Regions from separate parts of the Streptomyces cinnabarinus genome, predicted to be linked through region 1. Evidence: predicted binding sites of a transcription regulator. Region 1 holds the regulator's gene; each other region holds the start of a gene.

The links. The regulator HspR, encoded in region 1, represses chaperone genes until heat shock. The targets are predictions, from matches to a motif close to TTGAGNNNNNNNNNCTCAA.
Region 2: a site for HspR is predicted at 3,694-3,712, ahead of dnaK (molecular chaperone DnaK). Genes of this name have one in related genera too.
Region 3: a site for HspR is predicted at 2,372-2,390, ahead of lon (endopeptidase La). Genes of this name have one in related genera too.

What each region holds. Positions count from the first base shown of each region.
Region 1 is NZ_CP114413.1:4,819,279-4,825,392, reverse strand. It holds gene STRCI_RS21810 (DNRLRE domain-containing protein) at 1-1,959, opposite strand, end outside; gene STRCI_RS21805 (heat shock protein transcriptional repressor HspR) at 2,123-2,572, opposite strand; gene dnaJ (molecular chaperone DnaJ) at 2,579-3,760, opposite strand; gene grpE (nucleotide exchange factor GrpE) at 3,785-4,438, opposite strand; gene dnaK (molecular chaperone DnaK) at 4,435-6,114, opposite strand, start outside.
Region 2 is NZ_CP114413.1:7,345,292-7,351,405, forward strand. It holds gene STRCI_RS33205 (vWA domain-containing protein) at 1-922, shown strand, start outside; gene STRCI_RS33210 (OsmC family protein) at 987-1,415, shown strand; gene STRCI_RS33215 (CorA family divalent cation transporter) at 1,515-2,897, shown strand; gene STRCI_RS33220 (glycerophosphodiester phosphodiesterase family protein) at 2,903-3,652, shown strand; gene dnaK (molecular chaperone DnaK) at 3,759-5,612, shown strand; gene narI (respiratory nitrate reductase subunit gamma) at 5,625-6,114, opposite strand, start outside.
Region 3 is NZ_CP114413.1:6,015,491-6,021,604, forward strand. It holds gene STRCI_RS27370 (sulfatase family protein) at 1-1,321, opposite strand, end outside; gene STRCI_RS27375 (GNAT family N-acetyltransferase) at 1,457-2,242, opposite strand; gene lon (endopeptidase La) at 2,413-4,827, shown strand; gene STRCI_RS27385 (lysozyme) at 4,901-5,722, opposite strand; gene STRCI_RS27390 (MarR family winged helix-turn-helix transcriptional regulator) at 6,015-6,114, shown strand, end outside.

The sequences.
Region 1 (6,114 bases):
GACGGTGGCGGTGAGGGGGGAGCCGACCGCGTTGCCCGCGGTGTCCTGGAGCAGGTACTCGGCGGACACGGCACCCTGGCCCGCGGCCGTGACGACACCGGTCAGCAGCGGCGTGGTGGTCTCGACGGCGCCGGTGGCGAGGTCGAAGGGCACGTCGGGCGCGGGGGCCTTGGCGGTGTCGACCGAGAAGTTCTTCCAGGCGCTCCACGCCGTGGAGTAGTCGGTGCCGTCGTAGGTGCGGGCCCGCATCCGCAGGTGCTTGCCGTCCGGCAGCGACGACTCCTCGGGCACGGCGAGGGCCGCGACCTCGGCGGTGTCCACGTACGGGGTGTCCGTGGTGAGCGCATACGTGGTGTCGTTGTATGCCGGGTCCGGCTCGATGGCGTACTGGACGCGCACCCGCTGCGGGTCGCCGTCGTTCACGAACGTCGACAGCACGGGCGTGCGCGAGGTGACCACCCCGGCGCCGGTGGACGGCGACAGGGAGGTCGCGCCCGGCACCTCGGGGTAGGAGTTGTACGTGATCGTCAGGTGCGGTTCGGTGGAGCCGTCACCGGAGACGTGGTTGGCGGAGTGGAAGCGCCGCCAGGTGTAGGAGTCGGTCTCGTCCACACCGCGGACCATGAGGCCGTAATTGGCGGTGCCGCCGGTCCACGCCCTGACGATGGTGTCGATGTCGAAGTTCATCGTGCCGGCCGGGCAGTCCGCCGAGTAGCCCTTGGCCGCGGTGTTGACGACCTGTCCGGTGGTGGTGGAGGCGGGCGGGTCGGCCCAGGTGATCGTGGACGACGACCAGGACTCGGTGACCCGGCGCACGGCCGTGCCGGTGCCCACCGTGCAGGCGGAGGACCAGTACGAGTACAGCGCCAGGTTGGTGTCGATGACGTGGACGCCCTCGTAGCCCGAGACGTCGAACTTCAGGAACGAACGCGCCACCGTGCTGCCGCCGTTGTACGTGCCCGACTTCAGCTCGGTCGAGGAGACCTGCGAGTCCGGGTAGTTGGTGGCGACCCAGGTGTCCGTGGTGACCGCCAGCGTGCTGGTCGGGTCGACGGTGACCGGGTAGGTCAGGTCCTGCGCGAAGTAGTCGGCGTCCGGGCGCAGTACGAGCGTCTGGGTGCCGTCGGCCGCGGTCTCGATCTCGGTGTCCACGGCGGCGAGATGCTTCGACTCGCCGGACCTCCTGTCCACCGAGGAGTCCCACATCATCGGCGCCGGGGCCTCGGCGACCAGCTTGCCCGCCCCGTTCTTCAGCAGCAGCCGGCCGGAGTCCGTCTCGGAGAGGGTGAGGCCCTTGAGGGAGACCGGCATGCGGTAGACGAGGGCTCCGCCCGGCGCCTCGTCGAGCACCACGTTCTGCGAGAAGCCCTGCTTGAGGGCGGTGACCGTCAGGGTCTGGCCCTCGCCCAGGTCGTAGGAGGCGGTGTCGTCCCGCACCGTCGGCGTGGGCAGGGTGTCCTCCCAGCCCAGCGCCATGGAGACGCCGCCCTGGGAGACGGAGGCCAGCTTCTTGTCGCCGCCGTCCGAGACGGTGATGTCGGCGGCCGCGGCCTCGGGCTCCAACGCGGCGCCCTCGTCGGCGAGTTGGGTGTCGATCGGCTGCCAGGAGCCGTCTTCCCGCTGGACCCGCACGGGGCCCGCGTACGACTCGGCGGTCAGCGTGCCGTCCGGGTTCACGTACACGGTGGAGGTCCCGGTGCGCTGGGAGACCAGCTCGATGCGCCGGTTCTGGATCTTCGCGTTGCGCCGGGCGGCCTCCTCCTCGCTGAGCCCGAGCAGCTTCGCGATGTCCGGGTCGTCGTCGCCGAGGGTGACGGCCTTCGCGGGGCTGTTCACGATGCGGTCGCTCTGCGCGGTGAGCGTGGCCGACGGGTCTCCGGCGAGGGAGGCGGTCAGCGAACCCGCCAGCGTCATCGCCGCGGTGGCCTGTATCCACCGTCTTCGGTTGGTGCGTCGCACTCCAACTCCTTTTCGGGGCCCCCGAGATGGTTCCGGGGGTGGAGTGCGAGATATACAACTGATCTTCGAAATTCAACGGTCATGTGATCAAAAGGTGATCATGACGTGAAGAGGGCCGGGAGGTTCGACCACCTCCCGGCCCTCTTCATGTGCTCGACGTCGCTCAGTCCGACTGCTGCCGCTTGGGCCGCCACACCACCAACGCGCTGGTCTGCTGGACCTCCTGATACGGCACCAGGTCACGGCGGTACGAGGCATGCACCGCCGCCTCCCGCTGCTGCATCGCCGCCGCCGCGCCGTCCAGCGCCGACTGCATCTCGGCGACCCGGGACTGGAGCGCGGCGACCTGGTTCTCCAGCTCGATGATCCGCTTGATGCCGGCCAGGTTGATGCCCTCGTCCTGCGACAACTGCTGGACGGTGCGCAGCAGTTCGATGTCGCGGGCCGAGTAACGGCGGCCCCGTCCGGCGGTGCGGTCCGGAGACACCAGGCCAAGGCGGTCGTACTGGCGCAGTGTCTGCGGGTGCAGGCCGGAGAGCTGGGCCGCCACCGAGATGACGTAGACCGGGGTCTCCTCGGTCAGTTCATACGGATTGCGTCGACGGCCGTCCATCTGGCATCAAGCTCCCTTCGCGGCCTGGAACAGCTCCGCCCGCGGGTCCTCGCCCGCGGTCGCCTCGCGATACGCCTCCAGTGCGTCACGAGCCTTCCCCGTCACGTCCTTCGGGACACTCACCTCGACGGTGACCAGCAGATCCCCGCGGGTGCCGTCCTTGCGGACCGCGCCCTTCCCACGGGCGCGCATGGTGCGGCCGTTGGGCGTGCCCGGGGGCAGCTTCAGCGTGACCGGCGGGCCGCCCAGGGTCGGGACCCTGACCTCACCCCCGAGCGCCGCCTCCGGATACGTCACCGGAACCGTCACCGTCAGGTTGTCGCCCTTGCGGCCGAAGACCGGGTGGGTGTCCACATGCACCGTGACATACAGGTCACCGGAGGGGCCGCCCCGCTCTCCGGGCGCCCCCTTGCCGCGCAGCCGGATCCGCTGACTGTCGCTGACCCCGGCCGGGATGCGCACCTGCATGGTCCGCGAGGACTTGGCCCGGCCGCTGCCCTTGCAGATCTCGCAGGGCTCCTCCGCGATCAGACCGCGGCCCTTGCAGTCCGGGCAGGGGTCAGTCAGCGAGAAGCCGCCGCCGGAGCCCCGGGCGACCTGTCCGGTGCCGACGCAGGTCGGGCAGACCCGGGGGTTGCCGTTCTTGTCGCCGGTGCCGGAACAGGCCTTGCACGGGGCCTGCGAGGACATCCTCAGGGGCACGGTCGCGCCCTCGATCGCCTCGGTGAAGGTGAGCGTGACCTCGGTGTCGATGTCCTGGCCGCGCCTGGGCTGCACCCGGGTGGTACCCGAGCTGCCCCGGTTGAACAGTCCCCCGAAGACGTCACCGATCCCGCCGCCGAAGCCGCCGGAACCCCCGCCGCCGCCCTGGGCGCCGCCTCCGAAGAGGTCGCCCAGGTCGAAGTTGAAGTTGCCGCCGCCCGCGCCCGGCCCCGGGCGGAACCCGCCGTTGCCGAAGAGGGCGCGCGCCTCGTCGTACTCCTTGCGCTTCTTGGGGTCACCGAGGACGTCGTTCGCCTCGGAGATCTCCTTGAAGCGCTCCTCGGCCTTGGCGTTGCCCTTGTTGGCGTCCGGGTGGAACTCGCGGGCGAGCTTCCGGTACGCCTTCTTGATCTCGGCCTCGGTGGCGTCCTTGGGGACGCCGAGGACCTTGTAGAAGTCCTTCTCGATGAAGTCCTTGGTGCTCATCCCCGACGTCCCTCCTTCCCTCGGTCAGGCCCCTTCAGGGCCGTTGTCCTTCTCCTCGCCGGTCTCGGCGGCGTCCTCTGCCTTGACCGTCTGCGCGCCCGGCTGCGGCTCGGCGACGGCCACCCGCGCGGGGCGGATGGTGCGCTCGCCGATGCGATACCCCGGCTGGAGGATCGCGACGCAGGTCGTCTCGGTGACGTCCGGTGCGTAGGAGTGCATCAGGGCCTCGTGGATCGTCGGATCGAAGGGCTCGCCCTCCTTGCCGAACTGCTGCAGACCCATCTTCGCCGCGACGGTCTCCAGCGACTCCGCGACGGACTTGAATCCGCCGACGAGTTCGCCGTGTTCCCGGGCGCGGCCGATGTCGTCGAGCACGGGCAGGAGCTCGGTCAGGAGGTTCGCGATGGCGATCTCCCGCACCGTGATCCGGTCCCGCTCCACGCGGCGGCGGTAGTTCTGGTACTCGGCCTGGAGCCGCTGGAGGTCCGCGGTGCGCTCACCGAGCGCGGTGCGTACCTGGTCCAGCTGGGCGATCAGGCCGGCGTCTGGGGTTACGTCCCCGGCCGGGGCCGCCCCCTCAGTGTTCGACTGGGGTGCGGCCTTCGCCTCGGCGTCGTCGGGGGTGGCGCCGGAGGGGACGTCGGGCTTCTCCTCGAAGCCCGGGGTCTCCTCCGTCACGCGGCACCGTCCTTGCGCTCGTCGTCGACGATCTCGGCGTCGACGACGTCGTCGTCGGCCTTGGGCTGCTCGCCCGCGGCACCGGCGTCACCGGCGGCCTGCGCGCCCTGGGCGTCGGCGTACATCGCCTGGCCGAGCTTCTGCGAGACCGCGGCGACCTTCTCGGTGGCGGTGCGGATCTCGCTGATGTCCTCGCCCTTGAGCGCGGCCTTCAGCTCCTCGACGGACGCCTCGACCTCGGTCTTGATCTCGCCCGGGACCTTGTCCTCGTTGTCCTTGAGGAACTTCTCGGTCTGGTAGACGAGCTGCTCGCCCTGGTTGCGGGTCTCGGCGGCCTCGCGGCGCTTGTGGTCCTCCTCCGCGTACTGCTCGGCCTCCTGGCGCATGCGGTCGACCTCGTCCTTCGGCAGCGAGGAGCCGCCGGTGACGGTCATCTTCTGCTCCTTGCCCGTGCCGAGGTCCTTCGCGGTCACGTGCATGATGCCGTTGGCGTCGATGTCGAAGGCGACCTCGATCTGCGGGACACCGCGCGGGGCCGGCGGCAGACCGGTCAGCTCGAACATCCCGAGCTTCTTGTTGTACGCCGCGATCTCGCGCTCGCCCTGGTAGACCTGGATCTGCACGGAGGGCTGGTTGTCCTCGGCGGTGGTGAAGATCTCCGAACGCTTCGTCGGGATCGTCGTGTTCCGCTCGATGAGCTTGGTCATGATGCCGCCCTTGGTCTCGATACCAAGCGACAGCGGGGTGACGTCGAGGAGCAGGACGTCCTTGACCTCGCCCTTGAGGACACCGGCCTGCAGGGCGGCGCCGATGGCGACGACCTCGTCCGGGTTCACGCCCTTGTTGGCCTCGTTGCCACCGGTCAGCTCCTTGACGAGCTCGGCGACGGCCGGCATACGGGTCGAGCCACCGACGAGAACGACATGGTCGATCTCGGAGAGGGCGATCCCGGCGTCCTTGATGACGTTGTGGAACGGCGTCTTGCAGCGCTCCAGCAGGTCCGCGGTCAGCTGCTGGAACTGGGCGCGGGTGAGCTTCTCGTCGAGGTGCAGGGGGCCCTCGGCGGAGGCCGTGATGTAGGGCAGGTTGATCGAGGTCTCGGTGGACGAGGACAGCTCGATCTTGGCCTTCTCGGCGGCCTCGCGGAGGCGCTGGAGGGCCATCTTGTCCTTGGACAGGTCCACACCGTGGCCGGACATGAACTGCTTGACCAGGTAGTCGACGACGCGCTGGTCCCAGTCGTCACCACCGAGGTGGTTGTCGCCGTTGGTGGCCTTCACCTCGACGACGCCGTCACCGATCTCCAGGAGGGACACGTCGAAGGTGCCGCCACCGAGGTCGAAGACGAGGATCGTCTGGTCGTCCTTGTCGAGGCCGTAGGCGAGCGCGGCCGCGGTGGGCTCGTTGACGATGCGAAGGACGTTGAGACCGGCGATCTCACCGGCTTCCTTGGTCGCCTGGCGCTCGGAGTCGTTGAAGTACGCCGGGACGGTGATGACCGCGTCGGTCACCTTCTCGCCCAGGTAGGACTCCGCGTCGCGCTTCAGCTTCTGAAGGATGAACGCGGACATCTGCTGCGGGTTGAAGGGCTTCCCGTCGAGCTCGACCTTCCAGTCGGTGCCCATGTGGCGCTTCACCGAGCGGATGGTCCGGTCCACGTTCGTGACCGCCTGGCG
Region 2 (6,114 bases), 2.5 Mb from region 1:
CGACCGCTGCGGCACCCGCGACCCCTACCTCTTCAACGTCGCCTGCGACTACGTCATCAACGGCTGGCTCAAGGAGATGGACGTAGGCACCATGCCCGAGGGCCTGCTCTACGACGCCCGGCTCGCGGGTCTGTCCGCCGAGGAGGTCTACGACCGGCTCGCCGGTGACCTGCGCCGGATGCGGCGCCTGTCCACCCTGCGCGGCAAGGGCGTCGGCGACATCCTCGGCGCCCCGCTGTGCCCGCCCCGCGACTACGTCGACCTCGATGAGTTCTACCGCCGCGGCCTCTACCAGGGCCTGGACCTGCACCAGCGGCAGGAACGCGGCTTCCTGCCCGGCGGCCTGGTCGAGGAGATCCGCGCGCTGAGTCATCCGCCGCTGCCCTGGGACGCGCAACTGGCCCGCTGGTTCGACGAGTTCGTGCCCCGCCCGGAGCCGGTACGGACGTACGCGCGGCCCGCTCGCCGACAGGCCTCCACGCCCGACATCCCGCGCGCGGGACGGTACTTCCCGCCCGAGGAGATCGCCCGCTGCACCTTCGGCGTGGTCCTGGACACCTCCGGCTCCATGAGCCGGGAGCTGCTCGGCAAGGCGCTCGGCGCCATCGCCTCCTACGCCGAGGCCCGGGACGTGCCGGCGGCGCGCGTGGTGTTCTGCGACGCCGCCCCGCACGACGCCGGGTATGTGCCGGTCACCGAGATCGCCGGGCGGGTGCGGGTGCACGGCCGGGGCGGCACGGTGCTCCAGCCGGGCATCGATCTGCTGCACCGCGCCGACGACTTCCCGCCCGGGGCGCCGGTCCTGGTCATCACGGACGGCTGGTGCGACGTGCTGCGGGTGCGGCGCGAGCACGCCTACCTCGTTCCGCAGGGCGCCCGGCTGCCGTTCACCCCACGCGGGCCGGTCTTCCGGGTGAGCTGAGCCGGAATGTGATCGGATGGTGCACACGGACCCCGAACACGGGACCTCACTGAAGGGATTCATCGTGGCAACCACGCGCTCCGCACACACCGTGTGGGAAGGCAACCTGCTCAAGGGCAACGGCGTCGTCACCTTCGACTCCTCCGGCGCCATCGCCGCACAGCCGGTGTCGTGGCCCTCGCGCGCCGAGGCCGCCAACGGCAAGACCAGCCCCGAGGAGCTGATCGCGGCGGCGCACTCCAGCTGCTACTGCATGGCCTTCTCCAACGGCCTGGACAAGGCGGGCACCCCGCCCACCAAGCTGGTCACCTCCGCCGACGTGACCTTCCAGCCGGGCGAGGGCATCACCGGTATCCACCTCACCGTCGAGGGCACGGTGCCCGGCATCAGCGAGGCGGACTTCCTCGCCGCCGCCGAGGACGCCAAGGCCAACTGCCCGGTCAGCCAGGCCCTCAAGGCCGTTCCGATCACCCTGACCGCCAAGCTCGCCTGAACAACGAGGATCATGGTCGCGCAGGCCGCCCGTCACGGGCTGCCTGCGCGCTGTTTGTTCGGGGTATGAGATGGACGCCGATGACTCGAAGGGAACGCGATGGCGACGGGAACGGCGGGCGGTCGTGCGGTACTTGACTCCGGAGCCCGGGAACTCACCCGTATCCTGCTGTTGTTCAGTCTGGGCTGCCGGGTGCGCCCGCCGGAGCTAGGCGCCGAGGCCCTTGTCGACCGGTTCCGGTTCGGCCGGTTCAGGCCGCATCTGGAGTCCGGCGAGTCGGTGCTGCCGGTGCCGGTGCTGGCCGAGCGGATAGCCCCGGGCGACCTGCGACTGCCGGGCGGCGACCACGGTCTGACCCTCACCGGAGTCGACCTCCTCGTCGTCGCCACCCCGCGCGGGGACGCCACTCTGCTGCTGGACTGCGAGTTCGCGGGGGACACCGACGGGCTCGCCGTCGCCTCCTGGCTCGCCACCACCTGCTTCGACCGGGCGGACCTGAACTGGGGCGACCGTCCGCTCCTGGAGGTCCTCAGGACCCGTCTGGGACTGACGGAACCGCTCACCTTCGGCCTGAACGTACATCAACTCGTCTTCCCCGGCGGCCGGTTGCGCACCGAGCTGCTCGCCCAGGCCGACGAGACCCGCCAGGCGACCCTGCTGAACGGCATCGTCTACCGGGGCATGATGCCGGCCCGGGGCGCCGACCGGCTCACGGTCAGCGTGCCGCCCAACCTCAAGAACCACGGCGTCACCCTCTCCGCGCACGGCCGCGGCGTCTCCGTCCAGGCGGGCTGGGCCTTACACGTGGAGAACGGGCTGGCCGTGGTCGCCCTCGGCATGATCTCCGCCCTGGCCGTGCTCCAGCGCACCCGGCTCGCGGCCTTCGCGATGATGAAGGAGAACGAGCAGGCGCTGACCGACTCGCCCTCCGAGGTCCGCACCCTGATCTCCCGCCTCTCCGACGGCGTGAACGAGCTCCAGCTGGACCTCGCCTTCGGCGTCGAGGCGTACGTCGACAGCCTGCTGATCCCGGAGATGCTCATGGAGGGCTTCCAGTCCTCGCTGCGCGACACCCTCGGCATCCGCGACAGCCTCGACAACTCCGCCCGCATGGTCGAGCGGCTCACCTCCGTCATCAACGCCCGCTCCGCGGCCCTGGACGCAGCCCTCGCCGAACGCGACGAGCGACAGAACCGCATCGTCTCCGCGCTGGTCACGGCGGCCACCCTGATCGCCCTGCCGCCGACGCTGCTGCTCGCGTTCTTCGGGGTGAACGCCACCGACGTCGACGACGGCCGCTCCATCCTCGACGTCGGCCGCTACGGCACCGCGTACGCTCTGGCCTGGCTGCCCTTCGTCGTCCTGGTCGTGATCGGCTACCTCCTGCTCCGCAGGGTCAGCCGAGGGCCCGGCAGCCTGCTGACCGGCTCCGGCGACCCGACCGCTCCGGTGCCCGCACCTCGTACCTCATCCGGGAGTTGACCACCATGCCGCGACGCCCCGCCGTCTCCGCCCACCGCGGCGGCTCCGAACGTGCCGGTGCCGCCACCTGGGAGGCGTACGAGGACGCGCTGCTCAGCGGTGCCGAGTACGTGGAGTTCGACATCCGGCGCACCGCCGACGGCGTCCTCGTCGTCTACCACGACGCCCGTGTCGACCACACCGGGCCGCTGCTGTCGTCGATCGGCCACGCCGAGCTGAACGAGCGGGCCGGATATGCGGTGCCGGTGGTCGACGAGGTCATGTCGCTGATCGCCGGGAAGCTGGTCGGTCACCTCGACCTGAAGGAGGTCGGCTACGAGGGCGAGGTGATCGACCGGGCCGTCGCCCTGCTCGGCACGGACGGCTTTGTCGCCACCACCCTGGAGGACCGTTCCGTCGCCGCGATCTCCGCCGCGTACCCCGGGGTGCGCACCGCTCTGTCGCTCGGGCGGGATCGCAAGGAGGTGGGCTGGGCCCGGCTGCCCGGCACCCGGATCAGCGAGCTGCTGCCCATGCGGCGGGTGCGCGCCTGCGGCGCCACCGGCGTCGCGGTGCACCAGCGGCTCGCGCGCGCCAGTGTGCTGCGGGAGGCGACCCGGCACGGCCTGTTCAGCATGGTGTGGACGGTCAACGACGACACCCTGATGCAGACGTTCCTCAGCCATCCGCGGGTGGACGTGCTGATCACGGACCGGCCCCGGCGGGCGGTGGCCCTGCGCGGCGAGCCGCGGGAGCCCGAGCGCACGCTCAGCTGAGCCCCGCCGGGGTACCCCGAACCCTTGACCAGAGCGCACCATTGACAAGAGCCCACTCAAGTTTTGTGCTGGAGTCCGGGAAGCGCCCTGGCGGAAGGGGACAGCGATGGGACGTGCGGTCGGAATCGATCTCGGGACCACGAACTCCGTGGTGGCCGTGCTGGAGGGCGGTGAGGCCACGGTCGTCGCCAACGCGGAGGGGGCGAGGACCACCCCCTCGGTCGTGGCCTTCGCCAAGAACGGGGAGGTGCTCGTCGGTGAGGTGGCCAAGCGGCAGGCGGTGACCAACGTCGACCGCACCGCCCGCTCGGTCAAGCGCCACATGGGCGACGGCGGCTGGCGCTTCCCGCAGGAGGGCTCCGTCGACGGCACCCGCTACCGGGCCCAGGAGCTGTCGGCCCGGGTGCTGCAGAAGCTGAAGCGGGACGCCGAGTCCTACCTCGGCGAGGACGTCACGGATGCCGTGATCACCGTGCCCGCCTACTTCGACGACGCCCAGCGGCAGGCGACCAAGGAGGCCGGGGAGATCGCGGGCCTGAAGGTGCTGCGGATCATCAACGAGCCGACCGCCGCCGCCCTCGCCTACGGCCTGGACCGGGGCGAGGAGCAGACCGTCCTCGTCTTCGACCTGGGCGGCGGCACCTTCGACGTGTCCCTGCTGGAGATCGGCGACGGCGTCATCGAGGTCAAGGCCACCAACGGCGACACCCACCTCGGCGGCGACGACTGGGACCAGCGGGTCGTCGAGTACCTGGTGAAGAGGTTCAAGGGGCAGCACGGCATCGACCTCGGCAACGACAAGATGGCCGTGCAGCGGCTGCGCGAGGGAGCCGAGAAGGCCAAGATCGAACTGTCCAGCTCCTCCGAGACGACGATCAACCTGCCCTACATCACCGCCTCGGCCGAGGGCCCGCTGCACCTCGACGAGAAGATGACCCGCGCCCAGTTCCAGGAGCTCACCGCCGATCTCCTCGACCGCTGCAAGACCCCCTTCCACCAGGCGGTCAAGGACGCCGGGATCAAGCTCGCCGCGGTCGACCACGTGATCCTCGTCGGCGGCTCCACCCGGATGCCGGCCGTGACGGACCTGGTCAAGGAGCTGACCGGCAAGGACCCGCACAAGGGCGTCAACCCCGACGAGGTGGTGGCCGTCGGCGCCGCGCTCCAGGCAGGTGTCATCCGCGGCGACGTCAAGGACGTCCTGCTCCTCGACGTCACCCCGCTGTCCCTGGGTATCGAGACCAAGGGCGGCATCATGACCAAGCTGATCGAGCGGAACACCACGATCCCGACCCGGCGTTCGGAGATCTTCACCACCGCCACCGACAACCAGCCCTCGGTCGGCATCCAGGTCTACCAGGGCGAACGCGAGATCGCCGCGTACAACAAGAAGCTGGGCGTCTTCGATCTCACGGGTCTGCCCCCCGCGCCCCGCGGGGTGCCGCAGATCGAGGTCGGCTTCGACATCGACGCCAACGGGATCATGCACGTCTCCGCCAAGGACCTGGCCACCGGCCGGGAACAGAAGATGACCGTCACCGGCGGCTCGGCACTGCCCAAGGACGACATCGACCGCATGATGCGGGACGCCGAGCAGTACGCGGAGGAGGATCGCAAGCACCGCGAGGCCGCCGAGACCCGCAACCAGGCCGAGCAACTCGTCTACCAGACCGAGAAGTTCCTCCGCGACAACGAGGACAAGGTCCCCCCGGAGGCGAAGTCCGAGGTGGAGTCCGCGATCACGGAGGTCAAGCAGCTCCTGGAACGCGGCGCCGAGACCGGCGAGTTGCGTACGGGCGTGGAGAAACTCGCCTCCGTCAGCCAGAAGATGGGACAGGCGATGTACGCCCAGGCCGGCTCGGAGCCCACGGACCGGCACACCGCGCCCCCGGAGGAGGAAGGCGTGGTCGACGCGGAGATCGTCGACGACGAGAAGGACACGAAGGGCGGCGCCGCGTAAGCCCCTGAGCCGTCAGGACCCGGCCCGCTCCCAGCCCCGCCGCTCCGGGCGCGGGCCGAGCTGCTCCGGGTCCCGGGTGCGGTACACCACGTACGGCCGGAACAGATACTGCACCGGCGCGCTGAACATGTGCACCAGCCGGGTGTACGGCACCAGCGCGATCAGCGCCATGCCGATCACCGCGTGCACCTGGTACAGCACCGGGACGCCTTCCATCCGGTCGATGTCGGGGCTGAGGGTGAACAGGCTCCGCGCCCACGGGGCGATGGAGTGGCGGTAGTTGTAGCCGTCGCCGGAGGCATGGCTCAGCTTGGCGGCCATGCCCATCACGATCGCCCCGACCAGCACCAGGTACATCAGCTTGTCGTTGGCGGTCGTCGCCCGGAACACCGGTGCCCGGGTGCGGCGGCGGTACACCAGCAGCGCGATCCCGGCGACCGTGAGGATGCCGGCGGCGGTTCCGCCGTACAGGGAGAACAGGTGGTAGGTGTGCTCGCTGACG
Region 3 (6,114 bases), 1.2 Mb from region 1:
TGGGGCGGCCGCCGTGGTCGAGGCGGGTGCGGAAGTACTCCGTGTACTGGTCGCCCTTGCCGATGGACGAGGCCCAGCTGTGGATCGGCCGCTGGTCCTGCTGGTTCCACCACCACTCGGCGAGCAGCCGCGGGCGGTCGTTGTCCGGGTCCAGCAGGGAGTGGCCGTCGTGCTCCGGATCGGGCGGCAGGCCCGCCGCGTCCAGGAAGGTGGGCGCGATGTCGATCAGGCCGGTGAGCCGGTCGTCGGCGCGTGCGGTGCCGAGGCCGCCCGCGGGCCAGGACGCGTGGAACGGCACCTCCAGACTCGGGCGGTACGGCACCGACTTGCGCAGCCAGCCGTGGTCGCCCCAGCACAGACCGTGGTCGCTGGTGAACACCACCAGCGTGTTCTCCAACTGGCCGAGCGCGCGCAGCTTCTCACGGAAGTCGTGCATCGCGTCGTCGACGGAGAGCAGGGTGCGCAGCTGGCGGGCGCGCAGGTCCCGGCCCGCGGGGAAGAGGTGCTCGGCGGCGCGCAGGAAGGGCGGCTTGTCGGCCTTGCCGGTCTCGAACACCGAGGGGCGGCCCTGCCAGTCGGGCACGCGCGTGCGGGCGTACTTCGGCTCCGGGACGTTCACCTCATGGGCCGAGCGGGTGGCCACGTACGCGAACCAGGGGCGCTTGTCGGTGTGGGACGCCTCCATGAAGGCCAGCGCGCGGTCCTTGATGACGGTCGTGTTGTAGCCGGGGATCCCGCGGACGGTGCCGTTGTCGTTGTAGTGGCCGTTGACGTAGCGCACCGGCTCCTGGAGCAGCCACTCGTCGAAGTGCGGCGGGTTGTCGCCGGTGCGCCAGAAGTTGAGGTACTTGCCGAACAGGCCCGTGCGGTAGCCCGCCTCGCGCAGCCGGCGCTGGACCGTCGTGCGCTGGTCCAGGTGGTAGGGGTGGCGGGTGTCCAGGACGCCGTGGTGGTGGGCGTACCGGCCCGTCATCACCGAGGCCCGGGAAGGCGCGCACAACGGGGTGTTGGCGTGCGCCCGCTCGAAGGTGACGCCGTTGCCGCCCAGCCAGTCGACGGTGCGGCCGAGCGCCCAATCCGTCTCCTTGGGCTGGTCGTCGGTGAGCACCAGCAGGATGTTGGGCCGGTCGTCGGAGCGGGGGCGGCGGGTCGCGGCGGCCGGGGCGGCGGTACGGCGGGGTGCGCGGGTCGTTCCCGGCTCAGGGCCGCTGTCACCGCCCACCGCGCCCGCGACCAACGGCACGGCCGTCCCCGCGGCCGCCACCACCCCGCCCGCGATCAGCGCGCGCCGGGCCGGCCCCCGCCGCTCTCCCTCGGCCATCCGCTTCCCCAAGTCCCCGTAAAACCGCGCAAGTCACTCACAGACTGTGAACGAGCTTGCAGTGTGCGGCCGCTTCCTGTGAACGGTATTGCGGGCAGAACACGGGAACCTTGCGATCGCCGCGAATCGAGACGGTCAAGGACTCCAGACGTACGGCGTGGTCGTCGTCACCGCCTCGAAGCCCAGCCGGCGCAGGATGGGCGCGCTGTCGTCGGAGGCGTCCACCTGCAGATAGGTGACCCCGCGGCCGACGGCGAGCGCCGCGCGGGTGGCGACCAGGGCCCGGTAGATGCCACGGCCCCGCCATTCGGCCAGCGTCGACCCGCCCCACAGGCTCGCGAACTCGGTGCCCGGACGGAACACCAGCCAGGCCGCCGACACCACCTCCCCGTCCGCCTCCACGACGTACACGGCGATGTCGTCCGGCGCGGACTCGACCCGTCCGGTCAGATCGTCGGCGAGCCAGCTCCAGTCCTGGCCCCACACCGCCGACTCCATCCCGGCGATCCGGCGCATGTCCGCGTCCGCCGTCACCCGCCGCAGCGTCACACCCTCGGGCAGCACGGGCTCCCGTACGGCCAGCCCGGCGGCGCGGCCGATCAGGACCGTCTCCCGGTCCTCGGGCACGAAGCCCGCCGCGCGCAGCCGGTCGGTGAGGTCGGCCGGGTCGTCGTGGGAGCGGGTCTTCCACTCCACCGCCTCCCCGCGCGCCGCGAAGTAGTCGCGCTGCCGGGCGATCAGCAGGTCCAGGTCCGCACCGCGCACACCCAGCGAGCGCGGTCCGCTGACCAGCCCCCGGAACCCGCCGACGATCCGCAGCAGCGGACCGTCCTGCTCGTACGTCACGCCGGCGGGCGAGGACGGGGGCGCGCCGCGCATCTGGCCGTCGTAGGCCGCGAGAAGGGTCTCTGTGTCTGTCACGGAAGCGACGGTGGGGGAATGCGGTGGACGAGGCAACCGGTTATCGGAGAAGCCCCAGTTCACCGGGTGTGAGGCGGATGATCGCTCACAGCGAACGCAGGGCCGGGAACAATCACGGGCCGCCAAGCATTGAGTCGGCATAACTCAACTTGACTGCCGAAGGGGAGATCATGGCTTCGACGTCCACCTCGCTCACCCTGCCTGTGCTGCCGCTCGACGACGAGGTCGTGCTGCCCGGAATGGTGGTCCCGCTGGACTTGAACGACGCTGATGTACGCGCCGCGGTGGAGGCCGCCCAGGCCGCCGCCCGGTCCCAGCCGGGCAAGCCACGGGTGCTGCTGGTGCCGCGGATCGATGGCACCTACGCGAGCACCGGTGTGCTCGGCACCGTGGAGCAGGTCGGCCGCCTCGCCGACGGTGACCCGGGCGCCCTGATCCGGGGCCGGGACCGGGTGCGGATCGGCGCCGGGACGACCGGCCCCGGTGCTGCCCTGTGGGTCGAGGGCCTGCGGGTCGACGACAGCGCGCCGGACCCGCTGCCGGGGCAGGTCGCCGATCTGGTGAAGGAGTACAAGGCGCTCGCCACCGCCTGGCTGCGCAAGCGCGGCGCCTGGCAGGTCGTGGACCGGGTCCAGGCCATCGACGATGTCTCCGCGCTCGCCGACAACTCCGGCTACTCGCCCTTCCTCACCACCGAGCAGAAGGTGGAGCTGCTGGAGACCGCCGACCCGGTGGCCCGGCTGAAGCTCGCCACCCAGCAGCTGCGCGACCACCTCGCCGAGCAGGACGTCGCCGAGACCATCGCCAAGGACGTCCAGGAGGGCGTCGATAAGCAGCAGCGCGAGTTCCTGCTGCGCCGCCAGCTGGAGGCCGTGCGCAAGGAGCTGCGCGAGCTGAACGGCGAGGCGGAGGGCGAGGAGTCCGACGACTACCGCGCCCGCGTCGAGGCCGCCGACCTGCCCGAGAAGGTCCGCGAGGCCGCGCTCAAGGAGGTCGACAAGCTGGAGCGGTCCAGCGACCAGTCGCCCGAGGGCTCGTGGATCCGCACCTGGCTCGACACGGTGCTCGAACTGCCGTGGAACGAGCGGACCGAGGACGCCTACGACATCCAGGGCGCGCAGGCCGTCCTGGACGCCGAGCACGCGGGTCTGGAGGACGTGAAGGAGCGGATCACCGAGTACCTGGCGGTGCGCAAGCGCCGTAGCGACCGGGGTCTCGGGGTCGTCGGCGGGCGGCGCGGCGGTGCCGTGCTCGCGCTCGTCGGCCCGCCCGGCGTCGGCAAGACCTCGCTGGGCGAGTCCGTCGCGCACGCCATGGGACGGAAGTTCGTCCGGGTCGCCCTCGGCGGCGTCCGGGACGAGGCGGAGATCCGTGGCCACCGGCGCACGTACGTCGGCGCGCTGCCCGGCCGGATCGTGCGGGCCATCAAGGAGGCCGGGTCGATGAACCCGGTGGTGCTCCTCGACGAGATCGACAAGGTGGGCTCCGACTTCCGCGGCGACCCGGCCGCGGCCCTGCTCGAAGTCCTGGACCCGGCGCAGAACCACACCTTCCGCGACCACTACCTGGAGGTCGAACTCGACCTCAGCGACGTGGTGTTCCTCGCCACGGCCAACGTCCTGGAGGCCATCCCGGAGGCCCTGCTCGACCGTATGGAGCTGGTCCGCCTCGACGGCTACACCGAGGACGAGAAGGTCGTCATCGCCCGTGACCACCTGCTTCCGCGCCAGCTGGAGCGGGCCGGTCTGAACACGGACGAGGTCGTCATCGACGAGGGCGCGCTGCGCAAGCTCGCCGGGGAGTACACCCGCGAGGCGGGCGTGCGCACCCTGGAGCGGTCCATCGCGCGGCTGCTCCGCAAGGTCGCGGCGCAGCACGAACTGGGCGAGCGGAAGCTGCCGTTCACCGTCACGGACGGCGATCTGCGCGCGCTGATCGGGCGCCCGCACCACGTGCCCGAGTCGGCCCAGGACCCGGCCGAGCGCCGTACGGCGGTCCCGGGTGTGGCGACGGGCCTGGCGGTGACCGGAGCGGGAGGTGACGTGCTGTTCGTGGAGGCGTCCCTGGCCGACCCGGAGACCGGCGCGGCGGGGCTGACCCTGACGGGACAGCTCGGTGACGTGATGAAGGAGAGCGCGCAGATCGCCCTGTCCTTCCTGCGCTCGCGCGGCGCCGAGCTGGAGCTGCCGGTCGGTGACCTGAAGGACCGGGGCGTGCACATCCACTTCCCGGCGGGCGCGGTGCCGAAGGACGGTCCCAGCGCGGGCATCACGATGACGACGGCACTCGCTTCGCTGCTGTCGGGCCGACTGGTCCGCACGGACGTGGCGATGACGGGCGAGGTCTCGCTGACCGGACGCGTCCTGCCGATCGGCGGAGTGAAGCAGAAGCTGCTCGCCGCCCACCGCGCGGGGGTCACCACGGTGATCATCCCCAAGCGGAACGAGCCCGACCTCGACGACGTCCCCGCCGAGGTCCTGGAGAAGCTCGACGTGCACGCCGTGACGGATGTGCGCCAGGTCCTCGACCTGGCCCTGTCCCCGGCCACGAACGGCGCCCAGCCGGAGGTTCCGGTGGCGGCGTGACGGACGCTGCCGGATGAAGGCGAAGGCCCGGGTCCCGTGAGGGAGACCCGGGCCTTCGTCGTCCGGTCAGCGGTCAGCCGTAGGCCAGGGCCTGGACGCGGTCCAGGGCGCCGTTGAACCGGTTGTGGTCACCGACGGTCGGGCCCGTCGAGGTGTACTGCCACATCGTGTAGTAACTCCATCCGGCCGGGAGCGTCCCCACGGTCGACGCGTAGCGAGCGATCCACAGCGGGTTGGCGGTGGCGAAGCCGGAGTAGTTGCCCGTGCACTGGGTCCACCAGCTGGTCGCCGTGTAGATCACCGCGTCCCGGCCGGTGCGGGCCTTGTACTGGTTCAGGAAGTCGCGGATCCACGTCACCATGCCGCTCTGCGTCTTGCCGTAGCAGGCCGCGCCGTACGGGTTCCACTCGATGTCCAGGGCGCCGGGCAGGGTCCGGCCGTCCCGGGACCAGCCGCCGCCGTGGTCGACGAAGTAGTTGGCCTGCGTTGCGCCGGACGGGGTGTCGGGCGTGGCGAAGTGGTAGGCGCCGCGGATCATGCCGACGTTGTAGGAGCCGTTGTACTGCTGCGCGAAGTACGGGTTGGTGTAGTACGTGCCCTCGCTGGCCTTCGTGTAGGCCCACTTCACACCGCTGTTCCAGAGCGTCGACCAGGCCACGTTGCCCTGGTGGGAGGAGACGTCGACGCCCTCCGTCTGGGTGGCGCGGGTGTCCCGGGGCAGTCCGTGCACCCCGTCGTGGGCGGCGACGCCCATGCCCATGCGGGCGGAGCCGCGGGCGGGGGAGTCGGCGGCGGAGGCCGGGGAGGTGGGGGTGGTGGCGAGTACCAGCGAGAGCGCGGTGAGCAGGAGTCCGGTGAGGACGAGGCGGAGCGGTCCGGGTCTGTGCACGGGCATAGCGTGCCTCCGAAGGCTCGGTGACGCACGGTGGGGAGACGCTGGAGCGCGGGGCATGCCGGCCGGGACGGGGTGGCGGGGCGCCGTTGGCCCGCTGTTGGTGCGCCGTCCGAGGATGCTGGCGTGAGCATGCCAGTCAGTGCCTGGCAAAGACGCTACGGACGTGGGCCGACGGGTGGAAGGGGGCCTGGGGGCTGCCGTTGGTCTACGCCTGAGAAATACTGACGGAGCTGCGGCGATGACGGCATGTGACGGAAACTTTCAGAACTGGGAAACCGAGGCAGGGGCTGACGTGCGCGAAGAGGGAAACGGCGACGGACGCCGAGTCGGATCCGGGGTGCCCGCCGGGCAGCCGGGACCCGGCACCGAGCAGCCCGAGTTCCTCTCCCTGG